3 regions of the Streptomyces sp. NBC_00076 genome follow, and region 3 is predicted to be linked to each of the others. Evidence: riboswitches for the same ligand, from Rfam matches in the RefSeq annotation. Region 3 holds a riboswitch; each other region holds the start of a gene.
The links. Region 3 has a riboswitch for cyclic di-AMP ahead of OHA64_RS07785 (C40 family peptidase). Riboswitches for the same ligand answer to the same signal wherever they lie in the genome.
Positions count from the first base shown of each region.

Region 1 (6,343 bases), 7.4 Mb from region 3:
TTGACGACGTAGGGCCGCGCCGCACGACAGCCACGTGAGCGCGCCGGGTCCGCCACGCGGACGCGGTGCCCCGGTCCGCCACAACCCGTGGGTTGTGGCGGACCGGGGCACCGCGTTCCTCAAGCCACCCAGCTGATCCGCGTCTTGATGTCGTCCGGCGACAGCGCGCCCTTGGCGGTCACATGGTCCCCCGACGACTCCCCGCGCAGCCGGCGTCCGATCCACGGCACCAGGTACTCCCGCGCCCAGTGCACGTCGTCCCGCCGGATCTCCAGGGTGCCGCGCGCCGGCAGCGGCGGCCAGGGCTGGTCCGGGTCGGCCGGGATGTCCAAGCCGAGGACCTGTCCCGCGCGCAGCGCCACACGCGTGTGGCCCTCGGGCGAGAGGTGGAGCCGGTCGCCGTCCCAGGCCCGGCGGTCCTGAACGGTCTTCAGGGACCACAGGTCGAGCACCGGACAGCCGTACCGGTCGGCGATCGCCCGCACATGCCCGTTGTAGGTGGCGATCTTGCCGCGCATGTGCTTGAGCACGGGCACGTTGCGGGTGTCGAACCCCGTCGTCACCATAACCGTGCCCGCGACGGTTTTCAGTTGCACCACCGCGCGCTCGAAACGCTCGGCGACCTCGTCGGGGTCGGTGCCGGGTCGCAGGATGTCGTTGCCGCCCGCGCAGAAGGAGACCAGCTCCGGGGCCAGTTGCATGGCCTGCGGCAGCTGGTCCGCCACGATCTGGTCGAGCAGTTTCCCGCGCACGGCGAGGTTCGCGTACTGGAAGTCGCCCTCGGGCCGCCGGTCGGCGAGCAGTACCGCGAACCGGTCCGCCCAGCCGACCAACGCCCCGTCGGGGCCGGGGTCGCCGACGCCCTCGGTGAAGCTGTCCCCCACCGCCACGTACGACCCGATCACTGATCTGCTGTCACTCTTCGAATCGTCTGCCACATCGGCCCATGATTCACCTTGGGATGTGAGCTACGCGACCGTAGGAAAGGGTTGACGTGCGGTGAGATAAGCCACCGTTCAAGGATTGGTCAAGCCAGGAATAGCCTTCTCGTCATCGCTGTTGAGGCGGCAACCGCCACACCCGGAATCCGGAGATCCGGAAGTGGCTCCAGGTCGTGCGGAAACCGAAATGCCCGCTCGTGTACGGCTCGGGGTCGGTGAGGTCGAACACGAGCCGCCCGTTGTTCCACCACCGCACGGTCGAGCCGTCGGAGACGATCCGGACCCGGTTCGGCCGGTTCGCCACCAGCAGCGGTTCCGTGTAGTCGTAGACCAGCGGACGCACGCCCGCCTCGCCGACATAGCGCCGCAGTCTGGTCGTGGTGTTCGTGTTGGCGCCGTATCCGGCGTAGTACGTCTTGAGGTAGTCGTACTCGGCGAGCGCACCGCCCCGAGGGGTGGCGAACAGGTCGTCCGGGGAACGGACGTCGATGGCGTTCCAGAAGTTGTTGAGGTCCGACACCCGGTCGTTGACCCCGCCCTCCGCCACCGGTGTGGCGGTGTACTCCAGGACGTACGGCCCTTCGAGCCGCTGTTTGAACCAGACGGTCGCACCGGCGGGCACGTCGACCTCCAGGATCCCGCGGGAGGCGGTGACGGTGCCGCCCTTCTCGAGTTCCACGGCCCATCGGCCGAGGCCGTGACGGAAGTCGTCGTGGGCGATCAGGCGGCGGCGGGGCGAGGCGTTCGCGTGTGCCGCCGGGGCGAGGGCGGCCATTGCGGCTCCGGCGGCCAGGGTCGCGAAGGCTCTACGCGTGGTCGTCACGGGAGACGGCTCCTTCCGGGAAGCGGACGGGTGCGGTGACGGGATCGGTCATGGGCTCCGTCACGTGCTCGGTCACGGGCTTGGTGGTCGACGGATTCGGCGGGGAGAAAGCGCTTGCACAGAAGCGGAGTTCACTGTGCCCTCCACGCCTGCACTCTGTCGACGTACCGAGCTCTTTCGCCACAGGGCCGCAATGCGACGATCACGGATCGGCCGGGAAGGATCCAAAACATATTGGGACGCACCCAGACATACCGAAGGCCGGACCCGGGGATCGTGGGTCCGGCCTTCGGCAGCGTGTCGGGCAGGTGGTCGCGAGGGCGGCGTCAGCCGACCGAGACACCCTTCGAGCGGAGGTAGGCGATCGGGTCCACGTCCGAGCCGTAGTCCGGCGTGGTGCGGATCTCGAAGTGCAGGTGCGGGCCGGTCACGTTGCCGGTCGCGCCGGAGAGACCGATCTGCTGGCCCTCGGTCACGGTCTGGCCGCTGGAGACGGAGAGCGCGGACAGGTGCGCGTACTGCGCGTAATAGCCGTCGGCCAGCCTGATGACGACCTGGTTGCCGTACGCGCCGCCCCAGCCCGCGGAGACGACCGTGCCCGCGCCCACGGCCTTGAGCGGGGTACCGGTCGGAACGATGAAGTCGACACCGGTGTGGTAGCCGCTGGCCCACATGCTGCCCGCCACGTGGTAACCCGTGCCGATGACGGCGCCACTGACCGGGAGGGTGAAGCCGTTCGCGGTACTGGTGGTCACGACGCTCTGAGCGGCCACCGTCGACTGCTGCGACTTCTGCGACGAGGACGCCGACGAAGACGACGACTGCGCCTTCGGCTTCGGCTTCGGCTTCGACGAGGAGGCCGACGACTCGGTCTTCCCGGCACCCGTCGTGGCCTTCTTGCCGATCGTGAGCTTCAGACCGGGATGGATCAGCGACGGATTGCCGCCGACGGCCTCACGGTTGTCGGCGTAGAGCTTCTGCCAGCCTCCGCTGACGTTCTGCTCATCGGCGATCTTCGCGAGACAGTCACCCGCCCGCACCACATAGGTCTTCACGCCCGAAGTCCGCGCGGCCACCGACTTTTTGGCGGCAGTCGGAACTGACGACTGAACGGCATTCTCGGAAACGGACTGGGGACTCGCCGCATAGGCGCCGGTGGCCCCCAGAAGTGGAAGTGCGAGTGCGGCGCCGCCGGCTCCGGCGACGGCGATGGAACGGGCGAAGCGCTGGTTCTTCGGTTGGCGATGCTTACCCTTCGCGGGCATGGCGAATTCCTCTCCGGCGCCTGCGAGGTGAGCTGTCGGGTGCGGACTGGAGATGCCCGGCCATACCGAAGTACGACTTAACCCCAAGCCTGTTCCGGAGAACCGAAACAGGCGGTTGTACCTGTGGGTCCCCCGCTCCTGCCGTGTACGGGTGAGTGTGGGCTGGCCCCGGGCGGCGGCAGGATTGGGCGTCCGTCCGGATCGGTGGCGAACGTAAGCGACTAAGACGCACAGGGACAAGCGGAAGGTTGCATGCAAATGCGTTTCCGTTGATCCCTCATGGGAATTACCGGTCACCCTCAGTAAATCGAAAGATCGCCCACACTCTAATTCCCTTGAAATGCATAAGAATTACGTGAACATGACGGGCGACGCACGGTCACGAATATGACGCTCCTCACGCACCGCCCCCCAGGTCGCCTTATTTCAGGCCGAGTTGCAATGAAGCCGCCAATTCGGGCAGAACTCTCAGATGCGGCGCAGCCGGAGAACCGTCGCATCGAGGTCACCCCGGAGGCCGGTCCGCAGTCCGTGATGCAGCAGCACGGCCCCGCGGTGCACTTCGCCCGTTTCACGGCATTCGTACGAGGCCGCCGGATCGAGTCCGCGCAGCCGCAGCGCCGGTACCGGCTCGCCGTGGCGCTGCGCCTGGAGCCAGGCCAGGACGACCGTTTCGTCACCCAGCACGTACTGCACCGCGCTCGATCCGCCCTCCGGCGGGCGCAGTCGATAGAGGTCGCCACGCTGCACGAGCGGACGGATCTCCTTGTAGAGAGTCACCCAGTCGCGGGCCTCGGCGAGTTCCTCCTCGGTCCACTCGGCGAGGTCCCCGCCGACTCCGAGCACCCCGGCCATGGCGCTGACGAACCGGAACCGCAAGGTGCTGACCCGGCCGTTGAGCTGGGTGTTGGGGCTGTCCGTGACCCAGGCGGCCATCGCGCGCGCGGGATGGATCTGGCTGAATCCGTGCTGGATGGCGAGCCGGTCGAGCGGGTCGGTGTTGTCGGAGGTCCACACCTGGTCGGTTCGGCTCATGACACCGAGGTCGATCCGGCCGCCGCCGCCCGAGCAGGACTCGAAGGCGACGCCCGGGTGGGCCTCGCGCAGCCGGTCCAACAGGCGGTACAGCGCGTTCACGTGATCGACCCACAGGCGCTGCGGGTAGGCGTCGTCGGGCCAGCCCGCGTCGGTGAAGCAGCGGTTGAAGTCCCACTTCACATAGTCGATCGGGGCGCTGGAGAGCAGCCCGTGCAGCCGCTCCCAGAGATACTCCTGGACGTCCTCGCGCGCGAGGTTCAGCACAAGCTGGTTGCGCAGTTCCGTCCGCTTTCGCCCTGGTTGGTACTGAACCCAGTCCGGGTGGGCGCGGTAGAGGTCGCTGTCCGGATTGACCATTTCCGGCTCGACCCAGATGCCGAACTGCATGCCGAGGGCGTGCACGGAGTCGGCGAGGGGCCTCAGCCCGCCCGGGAAGCGGTCGGGATTGGGCGTCCAGTCGCCGAGCCCCGCACGGTCGCTCGTCCGCTTCCCGAACCAGCCGTCGTCGATGACGAACAGCTCGACGCCGATCGCCGCGGCCCGGCGGGCCAGCTCCCCCTGCTGCTCCTCGGAGATGTCGAACTCGGTGGCCTCCCAGGAGTTGAACAGCACCGGCCGGTCCCGGTCCGCGTCCGGGATGACGTACGCCCGCTGGTAGGCGTGCCAGGCGCGGCTCGCCCCGCCGTAGCCGGCGTCGCTCCACAGGCCGGCGAAGACGGGGGCGGTGAAGGACTCCCCGGCCTCCAGACGGAGCAGGCCGGAGTCGTCGTACCCCGCGCCGCCGGTGATCTGCACGCGCGTGTCGGGCAGTTCGGCCACGGCGATGCGCCAGGACCCGGACCAGCCGAGGGCGCAGCCGTAGACCTCGCCGCGCTCCTCGGTCGCGTCGGTGTCGAGCGCGACCCACGGCAGGTGCTGGTGCCCGGTGTGGCCGCGGCGGCTGCCGATGACCTTCTCGCCGTAGGTGAGGGGTGCGCGCACGAGCTGGGACTCCGCGGCCCAGCGGCCGTGCAGGTGCGACAGCCGCCAGCCGGTCTCGCGGTCGGGCAGGGTCCAGGTCGCGGAGTCGGCGCGCAGGAGCTCCACGGCGGGACCCTCGTTGTCCAGGCTCACCCAGCGCTCCACGACGTCGTGCCGCATGCGGTGGTGCAGGGTGATCCTGAGGCCGCCGTCGCGGAATCTGAGCCGCAGCTCGTCGTCCCCGCCACTCTCGTACGCCTCGAAGACCCACTCGGTGCCGCGCCGCTCGTCCGTGCGCACCGACAGGGCGGGGCGGACGAAGCGGGGGCCGCCCTCGACCGGGTACTCCTCGCGTCCGTCGAGCGGGGACTCGAAGGGCCAGTAGTCCGGCAGCGGGCGTACGGCGAGGGCCTCGGCGTCGGCCAACGCGATCCGTGGCCCCCAGTGCAGATGCAGCAGTTCGTCGTCCTCGGTGAGGTGGACGGCGTAACTGCTGGTCGGCCCGGACAGAATCCACGTGCGGCCGTTGTCGGCGATCTCCAGCATTTTGTCCCTCACAGGTACGAACAGACACGAACAGGTGCACTCAAGCATCAACATCATCGAGGTCGGCGAGCCCTCGACGCAACGTCTGTGGACAACTGCGTGCCCTACGAAGCCATGTCGTATCGTCGGGTGGGTGCCCGCCGTCGAGCCGCGTCGACGGCACCGATTGGGAGGAGCCCCCGTGACCCAGCAGGCCCCGTCGACCGAACCCGAGCTGTCCGGAGTGCGCAACTTCCGTGACGTCGGGGGCCTGCCGACCGTGGACGGCCGCCGGGTGCGGCCCGGGGTGCTGTTCCGCAGCGGTCACCTCGCGCACGCGACCGCGGAGGACGCGGCGTTCCTCGCCTCCCTGGGCCTGCACACGATCTTCGACTTCCGCAACGCGGCCGACCAGAAGCTGGAGGGTCCCGACGTCGAGCTGCCGGGCGTGCGCAATGTGAACCTTCCGCTGACGGATCCGGCCCACGGCAGCGAGTTCTGGACGATGGTCCGTGACGGCCGGATCGACGAGCTGCGCGAGACCCTGGGCGACGGCAGGGCCGCGGACCGGATGATCAACTCGTACCGCGCCATTATCAAGGAGCGCACCGCCGAACACTCCCTGGTGCTGCGCTCCATGGCCGAGGACAGTGTCCCCGCGCTCATGCACTGCGCGGCCGGCAAGGACCGCGCGGGTCTGTCCGTGGCGGTGACACTGCTCGCCGTGGGCGTCGAGCGGGAGGCGATCCTCGCCGACTACCTGGAGTCGAACGCGAAGCACCGCCGCTACA
Region 1 is NZ_CP108242.1:9,137,523-9,143,865, reverse strand. Features, by position in the region: gene OHA64_RS41075 (TetR/AcrR family transcriptional regulator) at 1-12, shown strand, start outside; gene OHA64_RS41070 (SGNH/GDSL hydrolase family protein) at 120-905, opposite strand; gene OHA64_RS41065 (DUF6250 domain-containing protein) at 1,051-1,764, opposite strand; gene OHA64_RS41060 (peptidoglycan DD-metalloendopeptidase family protein) at 2,091-3,029, opposite strand; cyclic di-AMP (ydaO/yuaA leader) riboswitch at 3,034-3,193, opposite strand; gene OHA64_RS41055 (alpha-galactosidase) at 3,498-5,573, opposite strand; gene OHA64_RS41050 (tyrosine-protein phosphatase) at 5,755-6,343, shown strand, end outside.
Region 1: it holds a riboswitch for cyclic di-AMP, as region 3 does, so the genes downstream of both, OHA64_RS41060 (peptidoglycan DD-metalloendopeptidase family protein) here and OHA64_RS07785 (C40 family peptidase) in region 3, are expected to answer to the same signal.

Region 2 (6,343 bases), 4.5 Mb from region 3:
CCCCATCGGGTACGCGATCTGGCTGAGCCTCCACAAGGTCAAGGTCAAGGGCATCGGACTCGGCAAGGGCGCCCGCGAACAGGTCTGGAACGGCCTCGGCAACTACACCGACGTCTTCCAGGACTCCGAGTTCGGGCACAGCGTGCTGCGCGCCTTCGGATACGGCCTGATCGTCATCCCCACCATGCTCGGCCTCGCCCTGCTGTTCGCGCTGATGCTCGACACCCCGAAAGCACGCAGCGCGCCCTTCGCCCGGCTGATGATCTTCCTGCCGTACGCGGTGCCCGGCATCATCGCCGCCCTGATGTGGGGCTTCCTCTACCTCCCGGACGTCAGCCCCTTCTACTACCTGCTGGACAAGTTCGGTCTGCCGCAGCCGGACCTGTTCGACGGCGGCAACCTCTATCTGTCCTTCGCGAACATCGCGGTGTGGGGCGGCACCGGCTTCAACATGATCGTCATCTACACCGCGCTGAGGGCGATCCCGCGCGACATCTACGAGGCGGCCAGGATCGACGGGGCCACCGACCTGCACATCGCCCTGAGGATCAAGATCCCGATCGTGATGCCCTCGCTGGTGCTCACCTTCTTCTTCTCGGTGATCGCCACCCTCCAGGTCTTCACCGAGCCCATGGCCCTGAAGCCGCTCACGAACAACCTGCAGAGCACGTGGAGCCCGCTGATGGCCATCTACGACAGCGCCTTCCTGAAGTCCGACGTCTACGGCGCCTCCGCCACCGCGGTCGTCCTGGCCCTGGCCACGTTCGTCCTCTCCTTCACCCTGCTGCGCATCTCCGACCGCTTCACCCGGGAGGACCGGGCATGACCCCCCTCACCCTCACCGCCGACGCCACCGGCAAGGTCAGCCGCGCGCGGCGCACCGCCTGGGTCCCCACCCTGGTGCTGATCCTCGGCACGCTGTACTGCCTGGTCCCGATCGCCTGGGTGGTCATCGCGGCGACGAAGAACCGGTCGGAGCTCTTCTCCACCTTCAGCTTCGCCCCCGGCACCGGCTTCCTGCAGAACGTCGGCGACCTGACCTCGTACCGGGACGGCATCTACTGGCAGTGGATGGCCAACTCCGCCTTCTACGCGGGCGCCGGCGCGCTGTTGTCCGCCGGGGTCTCCGCGGCCGGCGGGTACGCGCTCGGCCGGTACTCCTTCCGCGGGCGGGAGGCCATCTTCAAGATGATCCTCGCCGGTGTCCTGGTGCCGAGCATCGTGCTGGCCGTCCCCCAGTACCTGCTGCTGTCGAAGACGGGCCTGGCCGACTCGTACTGGTCGATGCTGCTGCCGTCGATCCTCTCGCCGTACGGCGTCTACCTGGTCCGCATCTACGCGGCCGCCTCGGTGCCCACCGAACTCATGGAGGCCGCCCGCATGGACGGCGCGAGCGAGTGGCGGATCTTCTCGCGGATCGCCGTACCGATGATGATGCCGGGACTGATCACGGTGTTCCTCTTCCAGTTCGTCGCCATCTGGAACAACTTCCTGCTGCCGTACGTGATGCTGGCCGACGACACCAAGTTCCCGATCACCCTCGGGCTCTACACGCTGCTCGCCCAGGGCGCCTCGCAGCCCGCGCTGTACACCCTGGTCATCACCGGATGTCTGCTGGCGATCCTCCCGCTGATCGCGCTGTTCCTGGTGATCCAGCGGTTCTGGTCCCTGGACCTGCTGAGCGGCTCGATCAAGTCCTGAGCACCCGGCTTGCCGACACCCACGGCCCCGAACGAGGAACATGACCAGCAGCGCCAACGGCCGCCGCAGACCGCCCACCATCCACGACGTGGCGCGGGAGGCGGGCGTGTCGCGGGGCACCGTCTCCCGCTTCCTGAACGGAGGCCACTACGTCTCGCCGGCCGCCCGGCGGGCCGTGGAGGCCGCCGTCAGGAAGACCGGCTACGTGGTCAACCGGCATGCCCGCAGCCTCAGTACGGGCCGGTCGGACTCGGTGGCCTTCCTGCTCACCGAGCCGCAGGAGAAGTTCTTCGAGGACCCCAACTTCAACGTGCTACTGCACGGTTGCACCGAGCACCTCGCCCGGCACGACATCCCGCTGCTGCTGATGCTGGCCGCGACCGACGACGACCGGCGCCGGCTGACCCGCTACATCACCTCGGGCCATGTCGACGGTGTCCTGCTGGTCTCCAGCCACAGCGGGGACCCGGTCGCGGCCGAACTGCGCGACGCCGGGATTCCGTTGGTGGTCTGCGGCAAGCCGCTGGGCCTCGGCTCCAGGGTCAGCTACGTGGCGGCCGCCGACCGCGATGGCGCGGCGGAGATGGTCCGCCATCTGTTCGAGGGCGGGCGTCGCCGCATCGGCATGATCACCGGACCGTTGGACGCCCCGGGCAGCACCGAACGCCTGGCCGGCTACCGCGATGTGCTCATCGAGGCGGGCATTCCCTACGACGCGGCGCTGGTGGTGGAGGGCGACTACCGCCGCACCGGCGGCGAGGAGCCGGCCCGCCGACTGCTCGCGCAGGCTCCCGACATGGACGCCGTGTTCGTCGCCTCCGACCTCATGGCGCAGGGTGTCGTCAACATCCTTCAGCAGGCCGGACGTTCGGTCCCGGACGACATCGCTGTCGGCGGCTTCGACGACTCGGCCGCGGCCACCGCCGTCACCCCGGCCCTCACCACCATGCGTCAGCCCTACGACCGCATCAGCGCCGAGATGGTCCGCATGCTCCTCGCCCAGATCGCCGGTGAGGACACGTCAGGGGTGATCGTGCCGACGGAACTGGTGGTGCGGGACTCCGCGTGAGACCGGCGACAACCGGAGCGACCGGAACGGACGTTCGCAACCGGAGCCGCCGTCGACGCATGTGAAGGCTGGAGCCGTCCGGTTCGCGTCGAGTCGATGGGGCGTTCCATCCGTATTCTCTGATCATGGCCGCACCTACCGCATATTCACTGATCGCCACTGACCTGGACGGAACGCTGCTCCGCGGCGACGACACGCTCTCCGACCGGTCACTCGCCGCGCTCGCGCGGGTGGCGGCGGCCGGCGCCGGGCACCTCGTCGTCACCGGCCGGCCGGCGCCCCGGGTGCGGCCGCTCCTCGACATCATGGGCAGCGAGGGGCTCGCGGTGTGCGGGCAGGGCGCGCAGGTGTACGACGCGGGCGCGGACCGTCTGCTGTGGTCGGTCACCCTGGACCGGGAGTTGGCCGAGACCGCGCTCGGCAAGATCGAGGCCGAGGTGGGCCAGGTGTACACGGCCGTCGACCAGGACGGCGTCGACGGACTCACGCTCATCGAGCCGGGCTACCTCATGCCCCACCCGACGCTGCCCGCGGTACGCGTGCGACGGCGCGACGACCTGTGGTGCGAGCCCATCAGTAAGGTGCTGCTGCGTCATCCCGACCTGTCCGACGACGAGTTGGCGGCGACGGCCCGCTCGGTGGTCGGTTCCCTCGCCACGGTCACCATGTCCGGGCCCGGGACCGTCGAACTCCAGCCATGCGGCATCACCAAGGCGACCGGCCTCGCGCTGGCCGCCGACCATCTGGGCCTCGGCCCGGAGGGGACCGTCGCCTTCGGTGACATGCCCAACGACATTCCCATGTTCGACTGGGCCGCCCACGGCATCGCCATGGCCAACGCCCACCCCGAACTCAAGGCCGTGGCCGACGAGATCACCCTGTCGAACGAGGACGACGGCATCGCCGTCGTCCTCGAAAGACTCTTCCCGGAGGCCTGAGCGACCCGAGTGGCCTGGATGGCCTGAGCGGCCGGTCGCCCGGCCCGCCGGAAAGGGCTCACCGCCGTGAGGGCTTGTCGCCGCGAAGGGCTCAGTACGCGCCCCACACGTTGTCGATCGAGCCGTACCGCGCGGCCGCGTAGTTGCAGGCGGCGGTGATGTTCGCGACCGGGTCGTACGGGTTCCACGAGGTGCCGGCCACGTGGTACGCCTGGAAGGTCGGGTCGATGGTCTGGAGCAGGCCCTTGGACGGCGTGCCCGCGGCGGCGTTGGAGTCCCAGAGGTTGATGGCGTACGGGTTGCCCGAGGACTCACGGATGACGTTGCGGTAGATGCCGTAGTACGAGCCCGGAATCTTGTGGTCCGCCATGACCTGGAGCGACGCCCGGATCCAACCGTCGAGGTTGTCGGCGTAGCCCAGCGAGGAGGCGGTGGTCACGGTCGGGGTGGCCGCCGACGCGGTGGTCGCGCCGATGATCGGGAGCGCCAGTACGGCGACTCCGGTGCCCGCGACGGCGAGCTTGCGGGCGAGGCGGGCGGTCTTGGAGTGACGGTGCTGACCTGCGGACATGGGGACGTTCCTCTCCGTCGCCTGCGAGGTGAGCTGTCGGGTTCGGGCGGGAGTTGCCCGGCCGTGCCGCCGGGAAGCGACACGACTTCACCCCAAGCCGTCCCGGAATGTCCTGAAACATCCGGACCGGCGGCTTACCTGGGTCCCCCGCTCCTGCCGTGCGGTGTTCGTCGATGGGTGTCCTTATGGGCGGCGGCAGGATTCGGCGTCCGCCCGACAGGCCGGGAACGTATGCGAGAGCACATGTCCGAAACAAGTAGCTGATTCACACAACGCACCCATTGACCTTGGTCTGAGGCATATGGGGCGCTTGATCCTTTGCTGTTGCCAAGACTCAACTGGCGTGCAGGGCAAGGGGAAGCGTGGAGATGCGCGAGCCGGCGCGCGCCCGGTCGTGAGTGACCCAAGTCACGGCCGGGCGCAAGAGCGGCAAATCGGGCAATGGGCCCAACTCATAGTCAACCGGCAGTCCGTGGGATCCGCTTCTCCCAGGTCCGGTGGAAGACCACCTCGCCGCCGTCCGTGCAGATCACCTCGTTCGAGGTGTGGAAGTCCTCTCCGTCACAGGTGAGCTCCGATCGGGTACGCACCGTCGCCTCCCAGCCGAGCTCCGGCCGGTGCAGCCGCACCGACCAGTCCGAGCGGGCGCGGGCCGACAGGGGGTCCGCCTCGTCGATCGTGTACGTCTCCAGCGCGTCCTCGGCGAACTCCAGCCCGTCGGGATACACCCGGGTGCCGCCGTAGCGCGGATCGACCTCCAGTCGCCACTCGCCCTTGGCCACGTCCCGCACGACCAGCCGCTCCGGACGGGGCTCGTCCAGCGTGACGGGGTGGGCGACGCCGAGCGGCTCCGACTGCTCCGGTTCCTCGAAGGTGACTGATCCGTCCATCTCGTGGTCGCGCACCGGGAGTTCGAGCACGCTGTCGGCCGGGTCCAGGGTGAAGCCCGCCGCGGATTCCGGCTGCGGCCAGATCCACGGCCAGTACGCGGAGGAGACGGCCAGCCGGATGCGGTGGCCGGCCGGGAAGGCGTGGCCGATGCCGTTCAGCTCGAACTCGACGTCCTCCGTGGCACCCGGCGTCCACGGCACCGCCCGGTCCCGCCCCTGGCGTGCGGACAGGTTCAGCACACCCCGGGTGACCAGGGTGGAGGAGCCGTCCGGGGCGACATCGCAGACACGGGCGATCACCTGGCCGCGCGGCACCTCGGAGCTCAGCCTGAGCCGCACCCTCGGCCGCCCCAGCACCCAGGTCTCCTCACCCACCTCGAACTCGAAGCACACCGACCGCGCGTCCTCCTCCCGCTGGTCCGGCGGCAGGTCGGCGTCGTTCCCGAACGGAAAGAAACGGCCGGCGTCGATGCCGGTGTGCTGCGGGGAGCGGACCAGCCGCGGGGCGCCCTGAAGGGCGTACGAGACGGTCGAGACGTGGGGGGAGGGCCAGGCCGGCTCGCCGACCCAGCGGCCGGGCAGGGTGTCGTAGACCGTGGCCGGGGGGTGCGAGTCGCTGACGTAGGCGCGCAGGAGGGGGTCGTCGAGAACGCCCGTGTCCTTTCCCTTCAGCCAGTGGTCCCACCAGCGCAGGGTCTCCTGGAGGAAGCCGATCGCGGGGCCGGGCGGCAGACCACGGTCGGGATACTGGTGGGACCAGGGGCCGATCAGGCCGCGCACCCGGTCGGGCGGCAGGTGCTCGACGAGCCTGAGCACGGTGTCGCGGTACGGGTCGTGCCAGCCGCCGACCGCCAGCACGGCCGCGTCGATCGCGCCGTAGTCCTCGCAGACGCTGCCGTGCCGCCAGTAGCGGTCCCGGGTCTGGTGGTCGAGCCAGGTGTGGATGAAGGGCTCGACCTCCTCCAGCCGCTCCAGCCACATCTGTCGCCATGCCTCCCCGGCGTACCGCGGGTCCGGCGGCCGTGACACGAAGGCGAGCATGGTGGCCGCCCAGGCGTGCATGTCCACCGCGAGGACGGAACCTCCCATGTAGTGCACGTCGTTGTCATAGCGGTCGTCGGTGGAGCAGACGGTGACGACCGCTTTGAGCGGTTCGGGTGCGAGGGCCGCGATC
Region 2 is NZ_CP108242.1:6,238,473-6,244,815, forward strand. Features, by position in the region: gene OHA64_RS28455 (carbohydrate ABC transporter permease) at 1-826, shown strand, start outside; gene OHA64_RS28460 (carbohydrate ABC transporter permease) at 823-1,701, shown strand; gene OHA64_RS28465 (LacI family DNA-binding transcriptional regulator) at 1,742-2,770, shown strand; gene OHA64_RS28470 (HAD family hydrolase) at 2,896-3,708, shown strand; gene OHA64_RS28475 (transglycosylase SLT domain-containing protein) at 3,800-4,279, opposite strand; cyclic di-AMP (ydaO/yuaA leader) riboswitch at 4,285-4,455, opposite strand; gene OHA64_RS28480 (CocE/NonD family hydrolase) at 4,738-6,343, opposite strand, start outside.
Region 2: it holds a riboswitch for cyclic di-AMP, as region 3 does, so the genes downstream of both, OHA64_RS28475 (transglycosylase SLT domain-containing protein) here and OHA64_RS07785 (C40 family peptidase) in region 3, are expected to answer to the same signal.

Region 3 (6,343 bases):
CGGCCGACTGCCGTACCGCCGGGCTGGCCGTGGGCTGCTTCCGACCTCCTTCCGTTCCCGACGGCATCTCACGGCTGAGACTGACCGCCCGCGCGGATCTCTCCGCGGGGCAGATCGAACGCGCTGTACGGGTGATCGGCGAGACACGACCATGAGTCGGCGTGACACGGCCGTACGCCGCACCCTGATGGGCTGGGGGCTGATCAGGACCGGAACGCGGTCGTGAAGCCCGCCCAGCTCTCGGGGGAGAAGAGCAGCGCGGGTCCGGCCGGGTCCTTGGAGTCGCGTACGGCGAGCAGACCGGCCCAGCGGCCGGAATTCGGCCGGGTCGTCTCGACGCAGTTGTTGGCTCCGGTGCTGTAGCTGCTGCGCAGCCACCGCGCGTCGGGCAGATCGGTAGTGGAAGGTACGTGCCGAGGCAGTGCGGTCATGGTGCCTCCTTACGCGCCGTCACCTATCGCGGCGATGTAATCCAACGAGTCCTTGGGCGAAAGGGCGTGAAACTGAAGGGAGTTGAAGGCCTCGGTGTAGGCCTGAAGGTCTTCTTTCCGTTCGAGGTAGAGGCTACTCGTCAAGTGGTCGAGAACAACCACATCCAGATCAGACGTGCTCGAAAATGAGAAGATAACGAAAGGCCCGGTGACACCTATGTGTGCCCCGGCTGCGAACGGCAGTACCTGCAACCGCACTTGGGGCAGCCGTGCGGCCTCGACCAGGCGCTCCAGCTGTCGCTCCATCACCTTGGGGCCGCCGACCTCGCGCCGCAGCACCGCCTCGTCCAGTACGGCGCCCAGTGTCAACGGCGGTTGCGATCGCAGCACGTCCTGCCTGGCCAGCCGCACCTCGACCAGTGCGTCCACCCGCTCGTCGTCCAGGCCGTCGGCCGCCGCCCTGGTCACCGCCCGGGCGTACTCCGCCGTCTGCAACAGGCCGGGCACCACGGAGGTCTCCAGCGTGCGCATCTCGCTCGCCTGCGACTCCAGGCTGATGAAGTCCCGGTAGGTGGGCGGCAGCACCCCGCGGTACGCGTGCCACCAGTGATGCCGGCCGGTGCTCTCGTCGGACCCCGCCAACACCAGCAGCAACTCCCGTAGTTGAGAGTCACGCACTCCGTAGGCATCCAGCAGTAATCGCACATCGGCCGGTTTCACCCCACTGGCGCCGGTCTCGATGCGGCTCACCTTCGACTGGTGCCAGCCCACCAACCGAGCCGCCTCACCACTCGTGAGCCCCGTACCGGTGCGCAGGGAACGCAGTTCCGCGCCCAGTTTCCGGCGGCGCACCGCGGGACCGTGCTGCATGGCTACTCCTTACTCCAACCGAGGCACCCAAATACGCTCTGTCGTCATAGAGTTCACCGCTTCGAGCGACAGATATATGCATTCCTTGGTGGATCGCCTCCCGTGACCGCCGCGGTAATGGCAGTCTGGCGACGAAGCACCAGTCCGGGACCGTACTCGAACCATCCGCTCCGTGTCGGACTGCGGGCCCCTGGGAAAGGGACGACGTCGCCATGGCAGACCATCTGGAAGCATCCGTCACTCTGCCGAGCGTTCCCGCCTCGGTCTCCGCGGCCCGCGCCTATGTGCTCACCACCCTGGTGGAGTGGGGACTGGCGGCGGACTCGGACATCGCCGACAGCATCCGGCTGATCGTCTCCGAACTCACGACGAACGCCGTGCAGCACACGTTCGGGCAGTCACCCACCTTCACCGTGGACATCGCGCTCGACCGTGACGAACACCTGCGCATCGGTGTCACCGACAGCCACCCGCGATTCCCCCAACGACTGCCGGCCGCCGTCCAGCAGGACAACGGCCGGGGGATGGTGATCATCCGGTGGCTGGCCGCCGAGTGCGGCGGCAAACTGAGAGTCAGGCCCACCCGGGAGGGCGGCAAGACGGTCTTCATCGAACTGCCGTGGTCCGTCCCGGCCGAGCCGGTACCGGCGGCGGGACAGCAGGAGCCGTAGCCGTGCGGTGGGCGCGGCCATGGGTGAACGGGCACCCCGAAAGGCCCCACGGGGGCGACGGCGTGTCAGCTCGCCGTCGCCCCGCGCGGGAGGGTCACTTGACCCGGCCGTACCAGACGCTCTTCGTCCAGATCTTCTGCAGTCGGACGACGTCCCCGGTCTTCGGGGAGTGCCAGAGTTTGCCCTTCCCGGCGTAGATGCCGACGTGGTACACGTTCGAGCCCGAGTGGAAGAACACCAGGTCTCCCGCCTTGCGGCTCTTGGAGGAGATGTGGCGCGTCTTGTTGTACTGCTGGGCTGCCGTGCGGGGCAGCTTCTTGCCCGCTTTCTTGAACGAGTACAGCGTCAGTCCGGAGCAGTCGAACCTCTTCGGTCCGGTGGCCCCGTACTTGTACGCGGAGCCCTTCTTGGACGCCGCGACCTGGAGTGCCTTCGTCGCCGGCGTGGCGGCCGCGGCGTCGGAGGCGACACCCGGGACCACGATCGAGCCGCCGACGGCGGCGATGGCGAAGGCCGAGGCCGTACCGGCCCGGACCATGAGCGACGGGACACGATTGAGCGCAGTCATGCGCAACCCTTCGTCAGCCGCCTGTGAAGGATGACCTGTCGGATTCGGGCTGACAAAGTTGCCCGGCCGCTGACGCGGCTTCACCCCAAGGGCTGCTCGACCCGGCGTCTCCCATGCGGAGACGACCGTTCCGGCGACCCGTCGTGCTTGGGTCCTCCACTCCTGCCGATCCACTCCTGTCGACCGGTCATCCGGGCGGCGGCAGGACTCGGCGCCCGCCCGGATCGCCCCGCCGTTGTGGCGGGGTCTTGTCGTCAGTCACGGATCTTGACTCACGGATGTCCCAAAAACCCAATGGAACCGAGGGTTTGTGTTGTTACTCACCACTCACCCGTTCGGGTGGACACCCTCGTGTTCGAAGGGCTGTTGAAGGGCTCGCAGGTGCCCGGACCAGCATCGGAACGTCCTGATTCGTCCCCTGACTACGCGCGTTGCGCAAGCTGGAAGGGCCGATAAAAGGAGCCGCGTCTACTCCGAACAGCGGTACCCCGTTTGGTCCGTTTCGGCTCCGGTCCGGACGCTCGGGGGCGGGGCGGCGTGTCCGGACCGGCTGGCAGTGCGTCAACTGCCGGAGGTCGGCGGCACCGTGACGCGGGCCGTGCGGCGCTCCCCGTCCAGCACGCGCAGCGCACGCGCCAGCGTGTCGGCGTGCAGCTCGGTCTCGCCCCGACGGTGCATCAGCTCCAGCGCGTCCCGCAGCGCGGCCGCCTTGCCGACCAGCGCCTGCGCGGCACGCAGTCCTCGGTACGTGTCCCCGTGCTGCGCCGGGTTGATCCGGCCGAGCAGGTCGACCACGTCGAGGTAACGGTCGATCAATTCGCCCTCGGCGCTGGTGAGGGCGGGCAGCGGTGGCAGATCGGGCAGCATCGGGGGGTCACCTCGCGCCGGGTGCGGGACGTGAGGCCTTGCGGCTCGGGACGAGGCGGTCCACCAGGCCGTACTCCACGGCTTCCTCGGCGGTGAGGATCTTGTCCCGCTCGATGTCCGCGTGCACCTGTTCCGGCGTCCGCCCGGTGTGCCGTACGAGCAGCTCCTCCAGTCGGCTCCGTACCCGGGTCAACTCCTCGGCCTGAATGGCCAGATCGCTGGCCTGCCCCTCGATCGGCTCGGTGAACGCGGGCTGGTGGATCACCATCCGTGCGCCGGGCAGCGCGGAGCGCTTGCCCGGCGTGCCCGCGGCGAGCAGCACCGCGGCCGACGAGCCGGCCTGGCCCAGGCAGAAGGTCTCCACGTCGCACGTGACGTACTGCAGCGTGTCGTAGATCGCCGACATCGCGGTGAACGAGCCGCCGGGGGAGTTGATGTACAGCGAGATGTCCCGGTCGGGGTCCTGGTGTTCGAGGTACATCAACTGGGCCATCACGTCGTTCGCCGAGATGTCGTCGATCGGTGTGCCCAGGAAGACGATCCGCCCCTCCAGGAGCTTCGAGTACGGATCCATCGTCCGGGACCCGGAGCTGGTGCGTTCGGTGAACTCGGGCAGGACGTGGCGGGCGGACGGTCGGGTCATGGGTACCCCTCCTTCGGCGTCTGTAAAAAATGTACAGGATGTACGTGACGTTATGATGGGGACGCGTTCTAGTGATCAAGTTAAATGCCCAGGTCAGAGGCGCTCTTTTGCTCCTTGTGGGGGATCGTGTCTCACATTCCTGTCACTGTTTGCCGGGGGGGGCGTCGCCCTCACCTCCGGGACCTCCCCGGTTGTTCCCCCGATGTCGCTGGCCGGCCCTGACCTGCGAGATTGTCGCGGCTCGCCGCGGTATGAGCGTCCGTCAACGGGTGCGGGAGGCTCGGCTCTTCACTGCCGTACGTCAGCTGGCCGACTGGATCCTCAAGGAATGCCTCCAGAAGGCCGATTGGAATGCCGAGAAGCCGTACCTCATCCGAACGTGATCCCTTGATTTCTGCTGGTCAGGCATGGTTTCGCACGGGTGAGGGAGGCATGCGGCGTCTTGTGTCCGCTTCATGACCGAGGGGTGCGGTGACGTCGGTGTTGGGAATGCTGGAGGAGCGGGAGGCGGCTGCCCGTTTGCGGGTGGACGGTCTGCGGGAGGAAGCCGCGCGGTTGGCTGAAGTGTTGGAGGCCGCGGAGACCGAGCTGGACCGGCGGGTGATCGCGCGGGAGGAACTGGTCGAGGCCCTGGCTGTGTCCGCCGCCGGGACGATTGCCGTGACCGAGGTGGAGCAGGAAACAGTGTGCTCACCGGTGCCGGTGCCGGGCTCGACGGTGCCGCGTGGCGGGAGGGGCTGCCGGTGACGGTGCTGCCACCGGTGCCCGTGCCGAAAACCTCATCCACCCAGGTGGGAGGCGGTATGCGGAATGCGTGGGGCCTTGAGCGCGGATGCTCGGATCGGTACTCTCGCGCGGCTGGCGATCACCCGGCATGATGGCTGGTCGTGCTGCTGCGACTGGCCTGCCTGACCGTGACGAACGCGTTCGCCGTGTCTTCCACCTGGGCATCGGTGATGGTGCAGGGCGCTTCGGGACGTGGCTCGTCAGCCAGCCCGTCGAGCCGGCGTTGCAGAAATCTGGCCCGCCATCGTGCAACGGTCCCAGCAAGTCGATGTCGTCGACGACGATGAGGTCGCACCTGGTGAGCTTGGCGGCGGCCTTGGAGACCGTGTTGTCGACGGTGGCCCGCCCGAGATGGGCGGTGAGCGATTCCAGGGTGAAGCAGGCGACCTTCATGCCCTGGTCGATCGACTGGTTCGCCAGTGCCTCCGCCCAGGTGGCTCTTTCCCGTGCCGCTGGGCCCGGCGACCGCCAAGTTCTCCGCCCGGCTGGCCCATGCCAGCGTCATGAGCGCGTGCGGGTGGGAACCGGGATCGAGGATTCGGCCTCTTTCCAGGAGTCGAAGGTCTTGCCCCGAAGGCAGCTGGGCAAGACGGCGGTGATTTGCGCCGCGTCGCCTCGTCCCGGCCCTTGATCTCCGTTTCCAGGAGAATCCGGACGACCTCGGCCGGGTCCCAGCGTTGTGATCTCGCGGTCACAACCGGCGCTACCTGGTTCCTGGACGAGATCCGCAATGACCTCGCTGGTCGAGTCGCGCTGCCGGTCGAAGCGCTGCCCACGGACGAGACCCGCGACCTGCTTGTGCATGGCAGGTAAGCAGCTCTGTAAGTGCGCTCCCCATCTCGACGATCGACCGGCTGCGAGTTCGGGACTGACTCAAGCATCAAGGAGATCTGAGATCTGACCTCGGGCCGCATCCGGAGGCCGAGTCCGGCGCACGCACTCCGCGGCCTCCACTGGACTTCCGAATACGTTCCGAATACTATGGATCCATGACCATCTCAGCAGACCTCCCCGTGGCGACTCGGCGCTCCTCGGACCTGAGCAAGCACTCCGCCGAGGTCTTCGCCGAAGCCGAGGACCACCCCGTGACGGTGACCCGGCGCGACGGCGAGGCTCTGGTCCTGATGTCGCAGCGCGAGGCCGAAGGTCGTGCCCGCTTGCTGAACTTTGCCGCGCAGCTCATCACCGTCACCCTCGACGACCGCGGCTCGCTCGCCGAGCGGATGTCCAAGGCCTTCCCTTGGATGCTCGCGCTGTCGTCGGCCGACCGGGAGTCCTGCGCGCAGGACCTCGTCGATGCGGCGCGCGCGTCGTTCGCCACCGACCAGCCGCACCTCGCGATCGCAGAGCTGACCTCCTGGAAGGAGACGGCCACCGCCGTCGCGGCCGGGCTCAGCAGCGGCAGCGCCGGTCTGGAGTGGCTCGACGACGATGAGACCGTGGAGCGTCCGTAGCCGTGGCGGCCGCCAGGAAGGGCGAGCTGGTTCCTCGCCCTCCGAAGAAGATC
Region 3 is NZ_CP108242.1:1,690,547-1,696,889, reverse strand. Features, by position in the region: gene OHA64_RS07805 (8-amino-7-oxononanoate synthase) at 1-155, shown strand, start outside; gene OHA64_RS07800 (DUF397 domain-containing protein) at 204-431, opposite strand; gene OHA64_RS07795 (helix-turn-helix domain-containing protein) at 441-1,301, opposite strand; gene OHA64_RS07790 (ATP-binding protein) at 1,514-1,972, shown strand; gene OHA64_RS07785 (C40 family peptidase) at 2,067-2,540, opposite strand; cyclic di-AMP (ydaO/yuaA leader) riboswitch at 2,543-2,686, opposite strand; gene OHA64_RS07780 (hypothetical protein) at 3,102-3,407, opposite strand; gene OHA64_RS07775 (ATP-dependent Clp protease proteolytic subunit) at 3,415-4,050, opposite strand; gene OHA64_RS07770 (hypothetical protein) at 4,522-4,797, shown strand; partial or broken gene OHA64_RS07765 (helix-turn-helix domain-containing protein) at 4,988-5,092, opposite strand; partial or broken gene OHA64_RS07760 (hypothetical protein) at 5,155-5,229, opposite strand; gene OHA64_RS07755 (prevent-host-death protein) at 5,826-6,290, shown strand; gene OHA64_RS07750 (hypothetical protein) at 6,293-6,343, shown strand, end outside.